Regions from separate parts of the Pseudomonas allokribbensis genome, predicted to be linked through region 1. Evidence: predicted binding sites of a transcription regulator. Region 1 holds the regulator's gene; each other region holds the start of a gene.
The links. The regulator sigma-54, encoded in region 1, starts transcription at its own class of promoters, with help from an activator protein. The targets are predictions, from matches to a motif close to ANTGGCATNNANNTTGCTNT.
Positions count from the first base shown of each region.

Region 2: a site for sigma-54 is predicted at 4,034-4,053, ahead of flgB (flagellar basal body rod protein FlgB). Genes of this name have one in related genera too.
Region 3: a site for sigma-54 is predicted at 1,863-1,882, ahead of IF199_RS09020 (circularly permuted type 2 ATP-grasp protein). Genes of this name have one in related genera too.

Region 1 is NZ_CP062252.1:1,025,358-1,032,346, forward strand. Features, by position in the region: gene IF199_RS04480 (superoxide dismutase) at 1-81, shown strand, start outside; gene IF199_RS04485 (ZIP family metal transporter) at 112-1,005, shown strand; gene IF199_RS04490 (HPr family phosphocarrier protein) at 1,046-1,321, opposite strand; gene rapZ (RNase adapter RapZ) at 1,337-2,194, opposite strand; gene ptsN (PTS IIA-like nitrogen regulatory protein PtsN) at 2,197-2,661, opposite strand; gene hpf (ribosome hibernation-promoting factor, HPF/YfiA family) at 2,673-2,981, opposite strand; gene IF199_RS04510 (RNA polymerase factor sigma-54) at 3,055-4,548, opposite strand; gene lptB (LPS export ABC transporter ATP-binding protein) at 4,735-5,460, opposite strand; gene lptA (lipopolysaccharide transport periplasmic protein LptA) at 5,460-6,005, opposite strand; gene lptC (LPS export ABC transporter periplasmic protein LptC) at 5,992-6,564, opposite strand; gene IF199_RS04530 (KdsC family phosphatase) at 6,573-6,989, opposite strand, start outside.
Region 2 is NZ_CP062252.1:4,934,238-4,941,226, forward strand. Features, by position in the region: gene IF199_RS22525 (efflux RND transporter periplasmic adaptor subunit) at 1-838, opposite strand, end outside; gene flgE (flagellar hook protein FlgE) at 1,029-2,366, opposite strand; gene flgD (flagellar hook assembly protein FlgD) at 2,397-3,122, opposite strand; gene flgC (flagellar basal body rod protein FlgC) at 3,138-3,581, opposite strand; gene flgB (flagellar basal body rod protein FlgB) at 3,585-3,992, opposite strand; gene cheR (protein-glutamate O-methyltransferase CheR) at 4,234-5,061, opposite strand; gene IF199_RS22555 (chemotaxis protein CheV) at 5,109-6,041, opposite strand; gene flgA (flagellar basal body P-ring formation chaperone FlgA) at 6,124-6,885, shown strand.
Region 3 is NZ_CP062252.1:1,948,017-1,955,005, forward strand. Features, by position in the region: gene speE (polyamine aminopropyltransferase) at 1-494, shown strand, start outside; gene IF199_RS09010 (hypothetical protein) at 649-882, shown strand; gene IF199_RS09015 (ribonuclease E inhibitor RraB) at 1,093-1,440, shown strand; gene IF199_RS09020 (circularly permuted type 2 ATP-grasp protein) at 1,916-3,325, shown strand; gene IF199_RS09025 (alpha-E domain-containing protein) at 3,338-4,288, shown strand; gene IF199_RS09030 (transglutaminase family protein) at 4,285-5,094, shown strand; gene IF199_RS09035 (c-type cytochrome) at 5,109-5,936, opposite strand; gene IF199_RS09040 (acetyl-CoA C-acetyltransferase) at 6,520-6,989, shown strand, end outside.

The DNA of each region.
Region 1 (6,989 bases):
CGCCCGGAATACATCAGCGCGTTCTACAACGTGATCAATTGGCCTGAAGTCGCTGCGCGTTATCAGGCTGCACTGGTTTAAGTCTCCTATAAAAACAATCCAAGGCTGACTATGGGCACTGAAACACTGGCGATCGGAAGTGGGCGTATGTTTCGTTACGCATTCGGATCGCTGCTGCTGTTGGCGGGCATGACCTTGCTGGTGGCTCACGGACTCGAATGGCTGGACCTGGAGCCGAAACTGTCCCGGGCATTGCAGGGCGGTGCAATCTGCGCACTCGGCACGGCACTCGGGGCGGTTCCGGTGCTGGTGATCCGCAACATGCCTCAGGCATTGGGCGACACGCTGCTGGGGTTTGGTGCCGGCGTGATGCTGGCAGCGACTGCTTTTTCGCTGATCGTGCCGGGGATTGCCGCCGCAGAAAGCCTTGGCCTGAGCCCTTGGGGTGCCAGTGGTCTGATCTGTTTCGGCATCATGCTCGGTGCTTTCGGTCTGTATCTGGTGGACCGCAAGGTGTCCGGCGCTTCACCGGAAATGCTCATCGGCACCGTCGAGCATCCAGTGATTCCCCCGCGGATCTGGCTGTTCGTGTTTGCCATCATTGCCCATAACATTCCGGAAGGCATGGCCGTCGGCGTCTCCGCTGGCGGCGGCATGCCGGACGCTGACAGCCTGGCGATGGGCATCGCCTTGCAGGATGTGCCGGAAGGTCTGGTGATTGCGCTGGTGCTGGCCGGGGCGGGGATGTCGCGGGTCAAGGCGTTTCTGATCGGGGCGGCATCGGGGCTGGTCGAACCGGTGTTTGCACTGCTCTGTGCATGGCTGGTCAGCCTGGCGGAGTTGCTGTTGCCCCTTGGATTGGCGCTGGCGGCCGGGGCGATGTTGCTGGTGGTGACCCACGAAGTGATCCCGGAGTCGCGACGCAATGGTCACGACAAACTGGCGAGCCTGGGATTATTGATCGGGTTCTGTCTGATGATGGTGATGGACACGGCGTTGGGATGAGAGGGGGGAGGGAAGCTTGCTCCCTCGCCACCAAAGGCTTTCAACCGCCTTCGTCGAAGTAGTTGTTGATCAGTGCCACCAAGGCATCCAGGGCTTCCTGTTCCTGATGCCCTTCAGTGCTCAGGAAGATTTTGGTGCCCTTGCCGGCAGCGAGCATCATCATCGCCATGATGCTTTTGCCATCTACCGTGGTTTCCGGGGTGCGACCCACTCTGATCGTGCAGTCGGGATACTGCCCCGCCACGCCAACGAACTTTGCCGACGCCCGGGCATGCAGGCCCAGCTTGTTGATGATTTCGATTTCCAGAGCAGGCATCGCGGTGTGAATCCTTTAGCTGAGGTCGCGGTGGCGAACCTGGACGTTCTTCAGGGTTTTCTGCAGGGCCTGACCCAGGCGTTCGGTCAGGTAGACGGAACGGTGATGTCCGCCGGTGCAGCCAATGGCAATGGTGACGTAGGCGCGATTGCTTGCAGCGAAGCGCGGCAGCCATTTGAACAGATACGCATAGATGTCCTGGAACATCTCTTCGACTTCCGGCTGTGCCGCCAGGTACTCGGCTACCGGCTCATCGAGCCCCGATTGCGCGCGTAGTTCCGGTTTCCAGTACGGGTTGGGCAGGCAGCGTACATCGAACACCAGATCCGCATCCACCGGCATGCCGCGTTTGAAACCGAACGACTCCACCAGAAACGCCGTGCCCGGCTCCGGCTGGTTCAGCAGCCGCAGCTTGATGGTGTCGCGCAACTGGTACAGGTTCAGATTGGTGGTGTTGACCTTCAGGTCGGCCAGATCGGCGATCGGGCCCAGCAGGGCCGTTTCATCGTTGATGGCTTCGGCCAGCGAACGATTGGCGCTGCTCAGAGGGTGGCGACGACGGGTTTCCGAAAAACGCTTGAGCAGGGTTTCTTCATCGGCGTCCAGATACAGGACGTCGCACTGGATGTGCCGGCTGCGGACTTCTTCAAGCAATTCCGGAAAGCGCGAGAGATGACTGGGCAGATTGCGTGCGTCGATCGATACCGCGACCAGTGGCTGAGACAGTTCCGTATGAATCAGTGCGCGCTCCGCCAGTTCCGGGAGCAGGCCGGCAGGCAAATTGTCGATGCAGTAGTAGCCGTTGTCTTCGAGGACATCCAGAGCGGTACTTTTGCCCGAGCCGGAGCGGCCACTGACGATGATCAAGCGCATGTTTAGTGCCCGTTTTGCTCGTCCAGGACAACCTGATACAAGGCTTCGTTGGTGGTGGCGCGACGCAATTTTTCGCGTACGTCCTTGCGGTCGAGCATGCTGGCGATCTGGCGCAGCAGTTCCAGGTGCGCATCGGTGGCGGCTTCCGGGACCAGCAGCACGAACAGCAGGTCGACCGGTGCACCATCAATGGCGTCGAAATCGATGGGTGCTTCAAGGTGCATCAAGGCGCTGATGGGGGATTCGCAACCCTTGAGGCGGCAGTGGGGAATGGCGATGCCGTTGCCAAAACCGGTCGAGCCGAGTTTTTCACGGGCAATCAGTGCCTCGAAGACATCTTGCATCTCCAGATCCGGTACTTCCCGGGCGATCAGGTTGGCAATTTGTTCGAGGGCTTTCTTTTTGCTGCCGCCCGGCACGTTCACGAGGGAACGGCCGGGGGTCAGGATGCTTTCAAGTCGGATCATGGGGGTGGGGGTTATCGACCGGTAGCGCCCTGAAGCAGGCTCTGGGTCTTTTCCTTATGCTTTTTGAGTTGTTTATCAAGCTTGTCGGTCAGCGCGTCGATCGCTGCGTACATATCGGTATGTTCCGCGTTTGCGACGACCTCGTTACCGGGAATATGCAGCGTGGCTTCGATTTTCTGCTTCAGCTTCTCGACGCACATCGTGACTTGCACGTTGGTGATCTTGTCGAAATGCCCCTCAAGCCTCTTGAGCTTTTGCTCAACGTACTCACGGAGAGGTTGGGTAACTTCCAGTTGGTGTCCACTGATGTTGACTTGCATACAGCTTCTCCTTCGTTGCCAGTGCATAAAGCGGCAGGCCGAAGAGCCTGCCACTGGAACGCTGTAACGTGGCTTACATCAACCGCTTGCGTTCGCTCGAAGGCGCGATCCCGAGGGATTCGCGGTACTTGGCGACGGTGCGGCGAGCCACCTGAATGCCTTGTGCCTCCAGTAAACCAGCGATCTTGCTGTCACTCAACGGCTTTTTCTGATTTTCCGCGGCAACCAGTTTCTTGATGATCGCGCGGATCGCCGTGGACGAGCATTCGCCGCCTTCGGAGGTGCTGACGTGGCTGGAGAAAAAGTATTTCAGTTCATAGATGCCCCGGGGGGTATGCATGAATTTTTGCGTGGTCACCCGGGAAATCGTCGACTCGTGCATGCCCACCGCTTCGGCGATGTCATGCAGCACGAGAGGCTTCATGGCTTCGTCGCCGTATTCAAGAAAGCCGCGCTGATGCTCGACGATCTGGGTGGCCACTTTCATCAGGGTTTCGTTGCGGCTCTGCAGGCTCTTGATGAACCAGCGGGCTTCCTGCAACTGATTGCGCATGAAGGTGTTGTCGGCGCTGGTGTCGGCGCGGCGCACGAAACCGGCGTACTGGGCGTTGACCCGCAGGCGCGGCACCGATTCCTGGTTCAGTTCGACCAGCCAGCGCTCGTTGTCCTTGCGCACGATGACGTCAGGCACCACGTACTCGGCTTCGGTGGACTCGATCTGCGAACCGGGGCGCGGGTTGAGGCTCTGCACCAGTTCGATGACCTGGCGCAGTTCATCTTCCTTGAGTTTCATGCGGCGCATCAGCTGGCTGTAGTCGCGGCTGCCGAGCAGGTCGATGTAATCGGTGACCAGACGCTTGGCTTCCGCCAGCCAAGGAGTCTTGGCCGACAGCTGGCGCAATTGCAGCAGCAGGCATTCGCCCAGGTTGCGTGCGCCGATGCCGGCAGGTTCGAATTGCTGGATGCGGTGCAGGACGGCTTCGATCTCGTCCAGCTCGATGTCGAGCTCCGGATCGAAGGCGTCGAGAATTTCTTCGAGGGTTTCGTCGAGGTAGCCCTGATTGTTGATGCAGTCGATCAGGGTGACGGCGATCAGGCGATCCGTGTCGGACATCGGCGCCAGGTTCAACTGCCACAGCAGGTGGCTTTGCAGGCTCTCGCCGGCGGAGGTACGGGTGGTGAAGTCCCACTCGTCGTCATCGCTGCTCGGCAGGCTGCTGGCGCTGGTCTGGTAGACGTCTTCCCAGGCGGTGTCGACGGGGAGTTCGTTGGGGATTCGCTCGTTCCATTCGCCATCCTCTAGATTGTCGACCGTCGGTGCGGTCTCCTGATAGGAGGGTTCCTGGATCTCGGTGTTGGGCTTCTGTTCGGCGTTGTCGGCCATGGGATCGGAGTTGTCGAAGTCGTCGCCGTCTTCCTGGCGTTCGAGCATCGGATTGGATTCCAGAGCCTCCTGGATTTCCTGTTGCAGATCCAGGGTCGACAATTGGAGCAGGCGGATGGCCTGTTGCAGCTGCGGTGTCATCGTCAGCTGCTGGCCCATTCTCAAGACTAGCGATGGTTTCATGGCAGGGGCTTAACACCTTATTCGCCGGCGCTATGCGCCATCCACTACAGGGCGCCGAAGCGCCAAACTTAAGCAAATTATATGCCTGAAACTGTCGTGTTTGCCTAGAGCGCTGTAACAATAAAAGCGTATAAAAGTGCGCTTCAACGTTACAGCACCCGGACGGCTGGTCGAATGCTGTCGCGCTTACAGGCGGAACTCGTGACCCAGATACACTTCCTTCACCAGATCGTTGGCGAGGATGGTCGCGGAGTCGCCTTCGGCGATCAGTTGGCCGTCATTGACGATGTAGGCCGTTTCGCAGATATCCAGCGTCTCGCGGACGTTGTGGTCGGTGATCAACACACCGATGCCCTTGGCCTTGAGGTGGTGAATGATCTGCTTGATGTCACCCACGGAGATCGGGTCGACACCGGCGAACGGTTCGTCGAGCAGAATGAACTTCGGTGCAGTGGCCAGTGCGCGGGCGATTTCCACCCGGCGACGCTCACCACCGGACAGGCTCATGCCGAGGTTGTCGCGGATGTGGCTGATGTGGAATTCCTGCAGCAGGCTTTCCAGCTCCTTGCGACGACCGGCCTTGTCGAGCTCCTGACGGGTCTCGAGGATGGCCATGATGTTGTCGGCCACCGACAGTTTGCGAAAGATCGACGCTTCCTGTGGCAGATAGCCGATACCGGCCTTGGCGCGACCGTGCATCGGCTGGTGGCTGACGTCCAGGTCGTCGATCAGCACGCGACCCTGATCAGCCTGCACCAGGCCGACGATCATGTAGAAGCAGGTGGTCTTGCCGGCGCCGTTGGGGCCGAGCAGGCCGACGATCTGACCGCTGTCGATCGACAGGCTGACATCGCGCACGACCTGGCGGCTTTTATAGGCCTTGGCCAGGTGCTGGGCTTTCAGAGTTGCCATTACTGGGATTTCTCGTCGGTTTTCTTCTTCGGCTGGATCACCATGTCAATGCGCGGACGCGCTTCGGTGACCTTGTTGCCGGTGGCACGACCCGCGCTGGCCAGCTTTTTCACCGTGTCATAGACGATTTTCTCGCCCTGAGTGGTGTTGTTGTCCTTGTCGACGACTTTCGCCTTGTCGATCAGCACAACACGGTTTTGCGCGGCGTGGTACTGGATGGTCACGCCCCAGCCCTGTACAGGCTTGGTGTCGCCAGCCGTCTGCAACTGCTCGAAGTAGGCAAGGTTGCCCACCGAGGTCACGACGTCGATATCGCCGGTCGGGGTGCGGGTGATGGTCACGGTGTTGCCTTTGACGATCATCGAACCCTGAGTGATGATCACGTCACCTTTATAGGTGGCAACGCCATTCTTGTCGTCCAGCTGGGCATCGTCGGCCTGAATGCGGATTGGCTGCTCTTGATCGTTCGGCAGAGCCCAGGCGCTCACGCTTCCCAGTGCTGCGCCCAGACTGAGCAAAATAGGGAGGGTTTTAACGAGCCTCATACTGTCCTCTTACGTTCGATAGCAGGTGTATCCTGCTTTCCTTCAAATACGCTTTCATTCCCACGCCGGTCGATACACCGCCAGCGCCGTCGATTCTAACGGGTTGCTGGGTCTGCGCATATTGTTGCTGCGGGAACACTGTCATGCGAGTGGAGGTGATCAGGGTGTCGCGGTTCTTTTCATCGGTGCGCTTGACGCGAACCGAGTCGATCAGCTCGACCTCGGTGCCACCGGAATTCACTTCACCGCGCTCGCTGGTCACGTGCCACGGGAAGTCGGTGCCGCGATACATGTTCAGGTCGGGCTTGGTGACCAGTGTAATGTCGGTCGCCTTGACGTGCTCGGCCTTGTCGGAAGTCATTTCGTACTGCACCTTGCCGTCTTCCAGGTATTGCAAGGTGTGGGTGTTGGTCGCATACCAGTCGATCGGGCTCTCTTCTGCCGAGACAGGAGGCTTGTCGAGGAAGCGTTCCGGGCTGATGTTCCAGTAGCCGACCGCGCCGAAAATGGCCGCGATGCAACCGAACAGCAGTATGTTGCGAAACTTTTTGCTAAACATGGTTTGACTCACAAATACGCGTTATTGGCGGCATCGAGGCTGCCCTGGGCGCGCAGGATCAGTTCGCAGAATTCACGGGCGGCACCCTCGCCACCACGGGCCTGAGTGACGCCATGGGCGTGCTCGCGCACAAAAGCGGCAGCGTTGGCCACCGCCATCCCCAGCCCCACCCGGCGAATCACCGGCAGGTCGGGCAGATCGTCGCCGAGATAGGCGACCTGTTCATAGCTTAGGCCCAGTTGCTCGAGAAGGCCGTCGAGGACGACGAGTTTGTCTTCACGACCCTGAAACAGGTGCGGAATGCCCAGGTTTTTCGCCCGGCGTTCGACCACCGGGGTCTTGCGACCACTGATGATGGCCGTTTGCACGCCGGCGTTCATCAACATCTTGATGCCCTGGCCGTCGAGCGTATTGAAGGTCTTGAA
Region 2 (6,989 bases), 2.7 Mb from region 1:
CACCGCCACCCTGCATTTGATCCTGCCGGGCAATGGACTCGGGCGCAGGCTCTACCGCCCGTATATGGCTGGTAAAACGCCGGTCCGGATCACCCAGAATATTGAAGGACACGGCCTGGCCCGCCTTGACCCGAACCACGTCAGCTTCCGAAATTCGCGCTTCGACCGTCATCCGGTCCAGACGGGCAAGTATCAGCAATGTCGGGACACTCTGTGCGGAAACGACGGTCTGGCCCTGTCTGGTCACCACGGCAATGACCTCGCCGTCCATCGGCGCACTGATCCGCGTATATCCGAGGTTGACTTCGGCGATCCTGATTTCTATCTCCGCTTGGGAAATCTGCGCAGCCAGGGATGCCAGCTCGGCGCGCGAACTTTGCAGCTGCGCCTCGGCAATTTCCAGATCGGCCCGCGATCCGGCTTCACTGGCAACCAGGCTTTGCTTGCGACGAAAATCAAGTTCGTACTGGCGGATCATCGCCTGCCGGGCTTTGTATTGCGCGCGGACACTGAGCAACGCAGCCCGGGATTTGAGCAATTCATTCTGTGGCAGCAACGGGTCGATTTCAGCCAACAGCTGACCCTGGCGAACCGTATCACCCAACCCGGCTTTCAGACTCTGGAGTTGCCCATTGACCTGCGCGCCGACGCTGACTTGCTGAAAGGGCTTGACCGTACCACTGGCCAATACGGTCTCTTCAAGATCTTCAACGGTGACGGTCGCTGTCAGGAATTTCTTTGGAGGGGTGCCCCAGCCTTGGCCCCATACAAACCAGACCAACAAGGCAACAACGGGCAGCGTCCCGAACACGATTCGGGAGCGAGAGAAAAAAACCATGAAGTAGTCGTTACATCCCTGTCAGTGGTTGGGCGAACCGCTCATTGGCGCCCGGGTATAGCGTGAGCAGGCGTGTGAATACACGCGCGCAAATGCGAATGCCGCGGACGAGTGGCCCCGGCGCGCGCATTAAACAAGAAAGCCCCTCAAAGAGGGGCTTTCCGTTACAGCTTTTTACAAAGCATCGATATCAGGTCATCTGAATGATGGTCTGCATGATGGTGCTCTGGGTGGAGATGGTCTTGGCGTTCGCCTGATAGTTGCTCTGGCCCTTGATCAGGTCTACCAGCTCGTTGGTCAGGTTAACGTTGGACTCTTCCAGCGAGTTGGACTGGATGGAGCCCAGGGTGCCGGTTTCCGGAGCGTCATAACCCGGAATCCCCGACGCGAAGGTTTCCTTCCAGCTGGTACCACCGATCGCTTGCAAGCCTTGTTCGTTGGTGAAGCTGGCCAGCGCAACCTGGCCGATGGCCTTGTTCTGGTTGTTGCTGAAGTTTGCGAACAGGGTACCGGTGCCGTCGATGGTCAGGTTAGTGATCTGGCCAGTGGCATAACCGTCCTGAGTCGGGATCGAGCGCGCGGTGTCGGCGTTGTACTGAGTGGTACTGGCCATCGAAATGGTGATGCCGGCCGGGTTTGCTGCTGCACCGTTAGGCTTGAAGGTACCGTTGACGACATTGCCTGGTACCCAACCGCTGATCTTCAGGTCACTGCTGATGATCGGGTTCGGTGCCGGAGGCGGCAAGGTGCTTGGCGTGCTGACCTGAGTCAGCTTGCCAGCCGAGTCAAAGGTCATGGTTGAAGCCACCGGCGGGGTGGTTTTCGGATCACTGCCGGTAGCATCCGGGTTGCGACCGTCGACCAGGGTGTAGACCTTCCAGGTGTTGGCACCGGTTTTCACCACGTACTGATCCATCGGGTGCATGTTGCCCTGGCTGTCATAGATCGGGGTGCTGAACGACTTGGTGTAGGTCGCCAGGTTGGTCGGGTCGAATTTGCCGGCCGGCACTGTGTCGTCGATCACCGGGGCGGTCGAGTTCAGGTTGATGGTCGAGGTCACCAGCGAGGAGGACTTCGGCGCCAGGTTCGAGGTGTCGATCTTCAGGTCGGTCAGTACGCCGTTGATGACCTTGCCGTTGGCATCCACACCATAACCTTGCAGGCGCGAGGTGTAGTCGGTGTTGGTGATGAAACCCTTGTCGTCGACCTTGAACGTACCGGCACGGGTATAGGAAATCGAGCCGTTGTTGCTCATGGTGAAGAAACCGGAGCCGTTGATGCCCATGTCCAGCACGTTACCGGTGTTGTTGATGTCACCCTGGGTGAACTGCTGGGAAACGTTGGCCAGGCGCACGCCGTTGCCGATGACCTTGCTGCCGCTACCCAGGCGAGTCGCCGAGTAGACGTCTTCGAATTCTGCGCGGGACGATTTGAAACCGGCGGTCGCGACGTTGGCGATGTTGTTGCCGGTCACGTCCAGTTGCTTGTTGGCTGCATAGAGACCGCTAAGGCCGATATTGAAAGACATATTCCACTCCTTTGTGCCGGTTAGTCGGCTCTATATACCAATGGTTTGTACTTTGGACAGGGCAACGGTGCCCTTGCCGGACAGGTTGAGCATCAGCTCGCCGCCGGTCTGGCTGATCGTCACGCTGGTGACGGTGGCCGGCAGGTAGGTCGCCATATCGGTCGCGGTGCCGTTGATCGATGCGTTGGCCTTGACGGTATAGGTACCGGTCTTGACCAGGTTGCCGTCCTTGTCCTTGCCGTCCCAGGTGAAGCTCGCGGCGCCTGCGGCGCGACTGCCCAGATCGAGGGTACGAACAATCGTGCCGCTGCTGTCGGTGATGCTGACGGTGCCGCCGGCAATCGACGACGGAACGGTGACCGAACCGGTCATGCCTTTGCTCGGATCGTCGAGCTGGACCGAGTTGGTCTGCACGATCACGTTGCGACCGACCAGCGAAGAAGCCTGCAGGGCTTGCGACGAGTTGTAATTGCCGGCCAGCGAACTCACGGTGCTGTTGAGGGTAGTAATACCCTCGAGGCTGCTGAACTGCGCCAACTGGGCAACGAATGCGCTGTTGTCCTGCGGGTCGAGCGGGTTCTGGTTTTTCAGCTGGGTTACCAGCAATTGCAGGAACGCGTCCTTGCCCAGGGCCTGGCCGCCGGTGGAACTGTTAGTGGCCGAAGCAATGCCATCGGTTGTCGAACTGGTCTTTTTCGACGAGTTCGCCAGGATGTCCTTCATGCTCAGGCTGCTGGTGGTATCGGAAACACTCATGGCAGTCGCCCCTTATTACTGACCGAGGGTCAGCACCTTCTGCATCATGGTTTTGGCCGTGTTCATCATTTCGGCGTTGGTCTGGAACGAACGGCTCGCGGAAATCATGTCAGCCATTTCTTCCACCACGTTGACGTTCGGGTAGTAGACGTAGCCCTTGGCGTCGGCGGCCGGATGGTTCGGCTCGTAGCGCGCTTCGAGGTTGCTCTGGTCTTCGACCACGCCCATGACCTGCACGCCCTGGCCGGCCGCGTCCTGGTTCTGGAACAGCGAGTTGCTGCCGCCGCTCTGGCCGCCCTGGAACATGGTGGCGAACACCGGGTGACGGGCGCGATAGGTCTGGTCGATGCTCGACGAGACGGTTTCGGCGTTGGCGATGTTCGAAGCCACGGTGTTCAAACGCGTGGTCTGTGCGCTCATGCCGCTGCCGGCAATGTTGAAAACGCTGGACAGGGACATGGATTACTCTCCGCGCAGGGCTGACACCAGCCCTTTGAATTTGCTGTTGAGCAGCGTGAAGCTGGCCTGGAAGCCGACGGCGTTTTCCGCGTAGTTCGACTGTTCCAGTTGGGCATCAACGGTGTTCTGGTCGATCGACGGCTGCATCGGCGTGCGATACATCAGCGACTCGTCGCCATTGCCCAGACCTTCAGCTTCGATGTGACGGCTGTTGGTCATGTTCAGGGCGATAGTGCCGTTGGCGTTCTTCTGGCTCTGTGCTTCGAGCACTTTGGAGAACTCCAGATCCCGAGCCTTGTAGTTCGGGGTGTCGGCGTTGGCGATGTTGTTGGCCAGGACTTCGGCACGCTGGGCGCGGAAGCCCAGGGCTTTTTCGTGAATTCCGAGCGCTTTATCGAAGCTGATGCTCATGTCGGGAACCTTCAGGTGACCGGGTTTTTCGTAACTGGGTTATAGCAAGCGTCGTGCCAGTTTTAAAAAGCCCCGGATTCCGGGGCTTTGCAGGTGATCGGCAATGCGGCAATGCCAGAAAAGCGGCAACGGGTTTCCGCCGGATGCCGCTTTTCTGCCGCTTGCCGTCACTGCAAAAACGGTCAGGCATAAAAAAACGGGAGCCCCTGAGGACTCCCGTTTTTTGTGTTGCCGGTGCCAATCACTTCGCCTGGTAAATGATCCCCGGGCTGCACTGGACCATCTGGTAATGGTCCGGCAAACCGTTCAGCGCTTCGGAAGCGCCGAGGAACAGATAACCGCCCGGCTTCAGCGTGCTGTGGATACGCAACAGGATGTCTTTCTTCACCTCGGCGGAGAAGTAGATCAGCACGTTGCGGCAGAACACGATGTCGAACTTGCCAAGGCTTGCGTAGCTGTCGAGCAAGTTGAACGAGCGGAACTCCACCCGGTTCTTGATCGGCGCCTTGATCACCCAGCGCCCCGGCCCTTTCGGGTCGAAGTAGCGCTGCAGACGATCGGCGGACAAGCCGCGACCGATCGCCAGGCTGTCGTACTCGCCGGTCTTGCAGTTGGTCAGCATGCTGCCGGACAGATCCGTGGCAACGATCTGTACGCCCATTTTCAACTGGCCGATGTTGGTCCGTTCGAACTCGTCGATCGACATCGACAGCGAATAGGGTTCCTGACCCGACGAGCACGCCGCCGACCAGATCCGCAGACGCTGGTTGGGAGCAGCCTTGATCGCTTCGGGCAGCACCTTGTTCTTCAAGACTTCAAACGGATAGGTGTCGCGAAACCACAGGGTTTCGTTGGTCGTCATGGCATCGACCACCTGCTCGCGCAAACCGCTGCGCGGCTGGGTCTGGATGCGCTGTACCAGCTCACCCAGGGACTTGATGCCTTGCTGCTCCATCAGTTTGTTGAGACGGCTCGAGACCAGGTACTGCTTGTTTTCACCGAGCAAAATGCCACAGGCTTTTTCCAGGAAGACCCGGAACTGTTCGAAATCCAAATTACCCGTAGACAAATGATGCCGCCTCTTAAATCGTGTTGATCGCCAGGGACGAAAAGTCCCTAGCTGATATCTGCTGCTTTGATCCGGTCGACTACCCGGGATGCCAGGTCATCAGGACGGAATTTGGCCAGGAAGTCATCGGCACCGACCTTCTTGACCATCGCCTGGTTGAACACACCCGACAACGAAGTATGCAGGATGATATGAAGCTTTTGCATGCGAGGGTCGCTGCGGATTTCGGCCGTCAGGGTGTACCCGTCCATCTCCGGCATTTCGATGTCGGAGATCATCATCAGGAACTCTTCTTCCGGCTTCTTGCCCTCATCGACCAGCTTGCGCAGGTAATCCAGCGCCTGCTTGCCGTCGTTCAGCGCCACCACTTCAACGCCTACCGTCTGCAGGCAACGCGTCACCTGCTTGCGCGCCACCGACGAGTCATCGACCGTCAGCACCCGCAGAGACAGCGCCTTGCTCTGGGTCTCGACATCCACCACGCCGACCGAAATCGCTTCCGGTGTCGGTGCGACTTCCGCCAGCACCTTCTCGACGTCGATGATTTCGACTAACTGATTGTCCACCCGAGTCACAGCGGTCAGGTAATGATCACGACCGGTCCCCTTGGGTGGCGGATGGATCTCTTCCCAGTTCATGTTGACGATACGTTCCACCGAGCGCACCAGGAAACCCTGGGTCTTGGTGTTGTATTCCGTGATGATCACGAACGGACTGTTCTTGTCTTTCAACGCCCCGGAGCCGGTTGCCATTGCCAGATCAAGGATCGGAATGGTCGCCCCCCGGATATTCGCCACCCCGCACACGACAGGACTGGACTTGGGCATCAGCGTCAGTTGCGGGCACTGCAGCACTTCCCGAACCTTGAACACGTTGATCCCGTAGAGTTGCTGGCCGTCGAGACGGAACAACAACAGCTCCAGGCGATTCTGCCCCACCAGTTGCGTGCGCTGGTTCACCGAATCCATTACACCAGCCATGCCCAGACTCCTACACCAACGCCAAGTGTTGTTGCGACGCACATTCATTGCTAAACGGCACGGCGCTTGCTTTTTAACTCTTATGAACATTCAAACGACATTTTTCCGACGCCTGACATCCCCCCTTCGCAGAGGACTTTGCGCGGTGTCTGCCGCTTGCCTGTTTTTCGCGGGCAGCCCTGCCATTGCTGATGCGGTTACCTTGCCTGACATGCTTATCGGCGTCACTCAGGGCTTTCTTGAATTCACCGTAGAAGACTATCTGGCTACCAGTCAAACGGAAGGGCGTTATGAAATCGAGGTCAAGCAGCTCGATCCGCGCATGCACATGCCTATGTGCGACAAGGAATTGACAGCGTCGCTGGAGAGCCCGGCACGTCCTTTGGGGCGCGTAACCGTCAAGGTTCGCTGCGAAGGCGCCTCCCCCTGGACCGTGTTCGTACCCGCTCAAGTCCGCCTGTTTCGCCCGGTCGTGACCACCACTCGCCCGCTCAAGCGCGCCGGGATCATCGAGCCCCAGGACGTGACCCTGCGCGAGCATGATGTGAGCCTGATCAACCAGGGCTTCCTGACGTCGGTGGATGAGGCGATCGGGCAAAAATTAACCCGACCAACGGTCGCCGACCAAGTGATTACCCTGGTGCATCTGGAACAGGCGGAAGTCGTTCGCAAAGGCGATCAAGTGGTGATTACCGCCCGCAGCGGCACGCTCTCCGTGCGCATGCCGGGCGAGGCCCTGTCCAACGGTGGCCTGAAAGAACAGATTCGAGTGAAAAACCTCAATTCCCAACGGGTCATCAAGGCGCAGGTCATGGCGCCGGGCCAGGTGGAAGTGGCAATGTGAACAACGATTGGAGCAATGACAGGAAAGCCTCGTGAGGGATCGCGCAGAAAACTGGCGCCAACCTGAGCTGTTCCCTAAACTGTGCCGCAGCAGGATCTGTGCGG
Region 3 (6,989 bases), 920 kb from region 1:
AGGGCGCCTATGACGACCCACGCCTGAACCTGGTGATCGACGACGGCATGCGCTTCGTCGCAACCACCGCTGAAAAGTTCGACGTGATCATTTCCGACTCCACCGACCCGATCGGCCCGGGCGAAGTGCTGTTCTCGGAAAACTTCTACCAGGCCTGCCACCGCTGCCTGAACGAGGGCGGCATCCTCGTGACCCAGAACGGCACGCCGTTCATGCAGATCGAAGAAGTGAAAACCACCGCCGGTCGCCTGCGCAGCCTGTTCCCGGACTGGCACTTCTATCAGGCGGCCGTGCCGACCTACATCGGCGGTTCGATGACCTTCGCCTGGGGCTCGACCAACCCGGCCTACCGCAAGCTGAGCCGTGAAACCCTGCAACAGCGCTTCATCGGCAGCGGCATCGTCACCCGTTACTACAACCCGGAAATCCACATCGGCGCCTTCGCCTTGCCGCAATACGTGCTGCAAGCGGTGAACAAGCCAAGCAACGACTGATCACTCAGCCGTTATCACTGCGGGAGCGAGCGGCTTCGTTCCCGCAGATGAAATGTTTTTCATGTTTCATCGGTGTAAAGCTTTTGAACGATCAATCCTGACAAAAGTCGAGATAGATATGAGCCCATTTGCGGGTTTGTTCGAGGAGGCACCAATGCAAAAGTGGAAAGTCACTTTCGTGGATGATCACGGTGAAATTGTCGATGAAATCTTCGAGCGCGCGGAATGCCCCAGCGACGATGAGGCCGCTCGATTGATCAAGGAACGACTCCTTCCTGTCGCCGCCGCACTGGATCTGAACGATCTGGAAGGGCGCACCTCCGATGCAGGCGCCAAAAGCCTGAAAACCCAGAACAGCATCGAAATCCGCAGCATCACGCCCATCTGAAAATCTTCTTGTCCGTAACGTACCAGGCCTTGGCAGCGGCTCTATCTTGGGGCTACTCTGCAAGCGAGATCAGCGAACGGATCGCTAAGGTCTGGTCTTGTCAGCTACATGCTTGTTTCCCGCCGGCAACACGGTTGTCGTAGCGCTTGAGCCGTTCGGCCAGGTGCAGGGAATACGGAAAGTCTATCCATCTATGCGAGGGGGACGTTCATGAGCACAGCCTATCAAGAAGACATCAGCAGCAGCGTGCTGCGCCGCATGAAAGAAGGCGGTTTCGATTTTTCCCGGTTCCATCCCATCGAGTTCTACGCCATTTTCCCGGACGAGGAGCGGGCGCGCAGGGCGGCAGGCAAGTTTCGCGGTGAATCCATCAATGCCCAGGTCAGTGCGCGCGACGACGGCGCGTGGTCCCTGGAATTGAGCAAGGTGATGTACGCAACCTACGACGACATTGGCGATTTCGAACAGGGCTTTTCGGCGGTGGTCGAGCCCTTGGGCGGCATCATCGAAGGCTGGGGCGTGAAGCAGGAGGTGCGCAACCGCCATCGTTTGAACTGATAACCCTCGCAACACGTCGAGCAACGGCTGACCTTCGGGTCGGCCGTTGTCGTTTCTGAGCCCTGAACATTGCCCGGCAAAACCCTGAAACAAGAATCCGGCGCAAAAAAAAGCCACCGGGAGAGGTGGCTGAAAGGGAAGACCGGAAGGAGAGGAAACCGGTCAGGGTTACGGCCGGTAGGGCTGCCAGGGCAAGCCGGATCAGTGGGCTGCGCACTTCGTCAGGGACGTTTCGCAACGGATGTGCGGATTATCCGCAGGCGGCGCCGGGCAGTGAAATCAACTCTGACTATGCTGGTGATAGGCGACTGCACTGCGTCGCAATGAGGCGGGGGCGATCAGGTTGGGGCATTTGCCGCACAGGAATGGTGCGGTGTTTGTGGCGTGAATATCCAACCGATTGAAATCAAAGCGTTTATGCCGATGGCACGGGCCTTGCGAAGGCCTGTATGTCCGGGGTGACAAGGAGTACGGCATGATCCGCACCTATTTTGATGAAATGTACGATGCCGGCGGCCAGGTCCGCCCGCATTACCGGGAGTTTGCCCGCTGGCTGGCCGATACGCCTGACGAGCTGTTGGCCCAGCGGCGACGCGAGGCCGATCTGCTGTTCCATCGTGCCGGGATCACTTTCACGCTCTACGGGGACGAGCAAGGGACAGAACGTCTGATTCCCTTCGACACCATTCCGCGCAGCATTCCCGCCAGCGAGTGGCGGATCGTCGAGCGCGGCTGCATCCAGCGCGTCAAGGCGTTGAACATGTTCCTCGCCGACCTCTATCACGAGCAGCGCATCATCAAGGCCGGGATCATTCCCGCCGAGCAGGTGCTGGCCAACGAGCAATACCAGTTGGCGATGCAGGGGCTGGATCTGCACCGCGATATCTATTCGCACATCTCCGGCGTCGATCTGGTGCGCGACGGCGACGGCACGTATTACGTGCTCGAGGACAACCTGCGCACGCCCAGCGGCGTGAGCTACATGCTCGAAGACCGCAAGATGATGATGCGTCTGTTCCCCGAGCTGTTCGCGGCCCAGCGCATCGCCCCGATCGACCATTACCCGAACCTGTTGCTCGACACCCTGAAAAGCTCAAGCCCCATCGACGACCCGAGTGTGGTGGTACTGACGCCGGGCCGGTTCAACAGCGCGTTTTTCGAGCATGCGTTCCTGGCCCGGGAAATGGGCGTCGAGCTGGTCGAAGGTGCCGATCTGTTCGTGCGTGACGACAAGGTCTTCATGCGCACCACTGACGGCCCGAAAGCGGTGGACGTGATCTACCGCCGGCTCGACGACGCGTTCCTCGACCCGTTGGCCTTCCGCCCGGATTCGATGCTCGGCGTGCCGGGTCTGCTGTCGTCGTATCGCTCTGGCAATGTGGTGCTGGCCAATGCGATCGGCACCGGCGTGGCGGACGACAAGTCGGTGTATCCGTTCGTCACCGAGATGATCCGTTTCTACCTCGATGAAGAGCCGATCCTGAAGAACGTGCCGACGTGGCAATGCCGCAATCCGTCTGAACTTTCCCATGTGCTGGCCAATCTTCCGGATCTGGTGGTCAAGGAAACCCAGGGCTCCGGCGGTTACGGAATGCTCGTGGGGCCGGCGGCGACAACGGCGGAAATCGATGCATTCCGCGAGCGGATCAAGGCCAAGCCCCACGCGTATATCGCACAACCGACGCTGTCGCTGTCGACCTGTCCGACCTTTGTCGAAAACGGCATTGCGCCGCGCCATATCGACCTGCGCCCGTTCGTATTGTCCGGCCGCGAAACCCGGGTTGTGCCCGGTGGTTTGACCCGTGTCGCCCTGCGTGAAGGCTCTCTGGTGGTGAATTCATCCCAGGGCGGTGGAACCAAGGACACCTGGGTGGTCGAGGATTGAAGGAAGCCTGCCATGTTAAGTAGAACTGCCTCGGATCTGTACTGGATGTCGCGTTACCTGGAGCGGGCGGAAAACCTCGCCCGCATGCTCGATGTCAGCTATTCGCTGTCGCTGATGCCGCAGGACGGCCGTGGCGATGGTCTGCACGAACTGGCGATGCCGCTGTTGATCACCGGCACGCTGGACGATTACCTGGAACGCCATGGCGAACTGCATGCCGAGCGATTGCTGCACTTCTTCGCGCTCGACGCGGCCAACCCGGCGAGCATCTACAGCTGCCTCGGCGCGGCGCGAGCCAGTGCCCACGCGGTGCGCGGTCGGATCACCGCCGACATGTGGGAGAACATCAACGCCACCTGGCTGGAGATTCGCGGGATCGCCAACCAGGGCCTCAGCCGCTATGGCATGAGCCGTTTCTGTGAGTGGATCAAGGAACGTTCGCACCTGTTCCGCGGGGCGTCCTACGGCACCATCATGCGCAACGATGCGTTTCGTTTCATCCGGTTGGGCACGTTCATTGAGCGGGCCGACAACACTTTGCGCCTGCTAGACGCCCGCTATGAAATGGCCGGCGATCAGGCCGAAGCGGTCAGCGACGGCACCGCCCACGCCTATTACCAATGGAGTGCCTTGTTGCGGGCCTTGTCCTCGTTCGAGGCCTACACCGAAATCTACCGCGACGCGCCCGGCGCCCGGCATGTCGCCGAGCTGCTGCTGTTGCGTGCCGACGTGCCGCGCTCGCTGCGGGCCTGCACCGAAGAGATCGACCAGATCCTCGCGCAACTGCCGGGAGCCAACGGTCGTCCAGCGCAACGGTTGGCGGCGGAAATGGACGCACGCCTGCGTTACACCGGCATCCACGAAATCCTCGAGGAAGGGCTGCACGCCTGGCTCACCGAGTTCATCCCGCTGGTGCGCCAGTTGGGCAACGCCATTCACAGTTCCTACCTGGAGGCCGCATGAGACTTTCCATCAGCCACGAGACCACCTATCACTACGAAGATCAGGTGCGGGCGAGCATCCAGTACCTGCGCCTGACACCTCACGACAGCGAGCGTCAGCATGTGCTGAGCTGGCAGCTCGACCTGCCGCGCCCGGTGCGGGCCCAGCTCGATCCGTTCGGCAACATCCTGCATGTGCTAACCATGGACGAACCCCACGAAGCGATCATCATCGGCGCTCGTGGGCAGGTCGATATCGACGAGTTGCGCGAAGCGGAGCACGAGAGTCAGTCGGCGCTGCCGTTCCTGCGTTTCACCCGGCTCACCGAGGCGGACGAGGCGCTGCGGGCGTTTGCCGAGAAGTCCTGCAAGCAACGACGCGACCGCAATGCACTGATCGACCTGATGCATGGTCTGAATCAGCACATGACCTATAAGCCTGGCTCCACCGAAGTCGACACCAGCGCCGCCGAGGCGTTTGCCGGGCGGGCGGGTGTTTGCCAGGATCACGCTCACGCGTTTCTGGCCTGCGCGCGCAGCCTCGGTGTGCCGTCGCGGTATGTGTCGGGTTATCTGTACAGCGAGGATTGCGAGCATCTGGCCAGTCACGCCTGGGCCGAGGCCTGGATCGATGACGCCTGGTACAGCTTTGACGTGACCAATGAACTGGCGCGGCCGGAGCGACACCTGAAATTGGCGGTGGGCCTGGATTACCTCGACGCCTGCCCGGTGCGGGGCATGCGTCGGGGCGGCGGGTCAGAGCAGATGCACGCGAAAGTGCTGGTGTCGCCGACACCTGCGCCAATCATCTCGGTGCAGCAGCAGTAAACGACGTAGTCGAGTTACTTGGCGGGCGCAACCTTGCGCCCGGCCATGTGCTGCAAGTACCCCACCAGCTTCTGCAGATCCGCATCCGGTAATACTTCGGCGGAAAACCCCGGCATTTTCGCCTGTGGCCACTGACGCAAACTCTGCGGATCGCGGATGTAGCGCTTGAGGAAGTCCGCGCCGAAATACTCGGTCGGGTTGTAAGGAATATTCAAGTCCGGCCCGAATTGCGCATCCCCCGCGCCATTCAGGCGATGGCAGGCCAGACAGTTCTTCTGGAACAGCGCAAAACCCTGATTCACCGGGTCATCGGCCTTCAACGCAGGATCCGGCAACAGGGCAGGGAAGCGCTCGGCCACCAGCGCCATGCGTTTGATGCTCGCCACTTCGAACGGCCATTGTTCCGGGCTGATATGGCCGGCCTGCGGATCGGTCCACACCAGATAGAACGGTCCGGCGCTGTGCTTGCCTTCCGACAGCGGCGGCCAAGGATGGGCCGGGTCTTCGATGGCCAGCCATGCGCGGGAACCTTTGGTGTTCAGCAACGGCGCAGCGGCCAGCTCGGCGGCAAAACCGTCCAGCGCTACGGCTTGCAGGTGATCGTCCGGTTTGATTCCGGTCAGCAATGCAGCCACCGGCACGGCGCGATAAGTCATGTCCTTCTTGTAGGACACGTCATTCTTGATCGTGAGGGTTTGCACCTGAGGATGCTTGAGCAATTCCTCGGTCTGCCAGGTGCGGCTGTTCGCGCCCAGCTCCAGATCCAGCTGTGCGGCAGACAGGGGCAAGCTCAGCAGCATGGCCCCAAACAGAATGAGCGTTTTCAATTGATCGCCGTCCATGTCGTGGAAGTGCGCAAAGGTTGGCACAGCCACGCTGGCCCGGGTAGCGGGCCAGTCACATTTTCAGTGGCGATGAGCAATACCTGCCGCTTGAATCAGCCGATGACCTTGGTCAGATTCGGCAAAATCAACAACAGCGTCGTGGCGAAAAGAATGAGCCCTGCTTGACGAACTTTCGGTTGTTTGAACATGGCTTGACCGCCTTTTTTGTTATTTCCTGATGCCTGCCTGCATATCCATGATGGCAAGCGCTGCACTTCCTGTTGAAGAACGCCTGCCTCGGCAAAACCCGACGACAACGACGTACATGTTCACCTTAGGGCCCGCGTCACGCTTGGCTTAGATCCATTTCATATGTATTTGCTGCTGAACGCGATTAAAAAGGCATGAGGCCCATTGCCAGCTTCTTTGCCGCCCTTTTGCTAGACAGCTCGCTGACCTGAACCGGTTAACCTGACCGGGAATGACCGTCCGTCTGAGCGTGCGCGTCAACGTCATTGAGCGCTGTGGTCATTGAATCCGTGACCGTCCCGGCCAAGAGTGGAGGCACGAATTTCACTCACCGCACAGGTTCGAGAACGCCATGACCCAAGCTTTGATTTTCGACGCGTTACGCACGCCCCGTGGCCGGGGCAAGGCTGACGGTTCGCTGCACAGCGTCAAACCGGTGAACCTGGTGGCCGGGCTGCTGACCGCTTTGCAGGCGCGCACTTCTCTGGACACCAGCCAGGTCGATGACGTGGTACTCGGTTGTGTCACGCCGATTGGCGATCAAGGCTCGGACATCGCGAAAACCGCCGTGCAGGTGGCCGATTGGGACGTCAGCGTTGCCGGCGTGCAGATCAACCGGTTCTGCGCCTCGGGGCTGGAAGCGGTGAACCTGGGGGCGATGAAAGTGCGCTCCGGGTTCGAAGACCTGGTGGTGGTTGGCGGTGTCGAATCCATGTCCCGCGTACCGATGGGCAGTGATGGCGGTGCCTGGGCGCTGGACCCGCAGACCAACCTGCACAGCCATTTCACCCCTCAAGGCGTCGGTGCTGACCTGATCGCCAC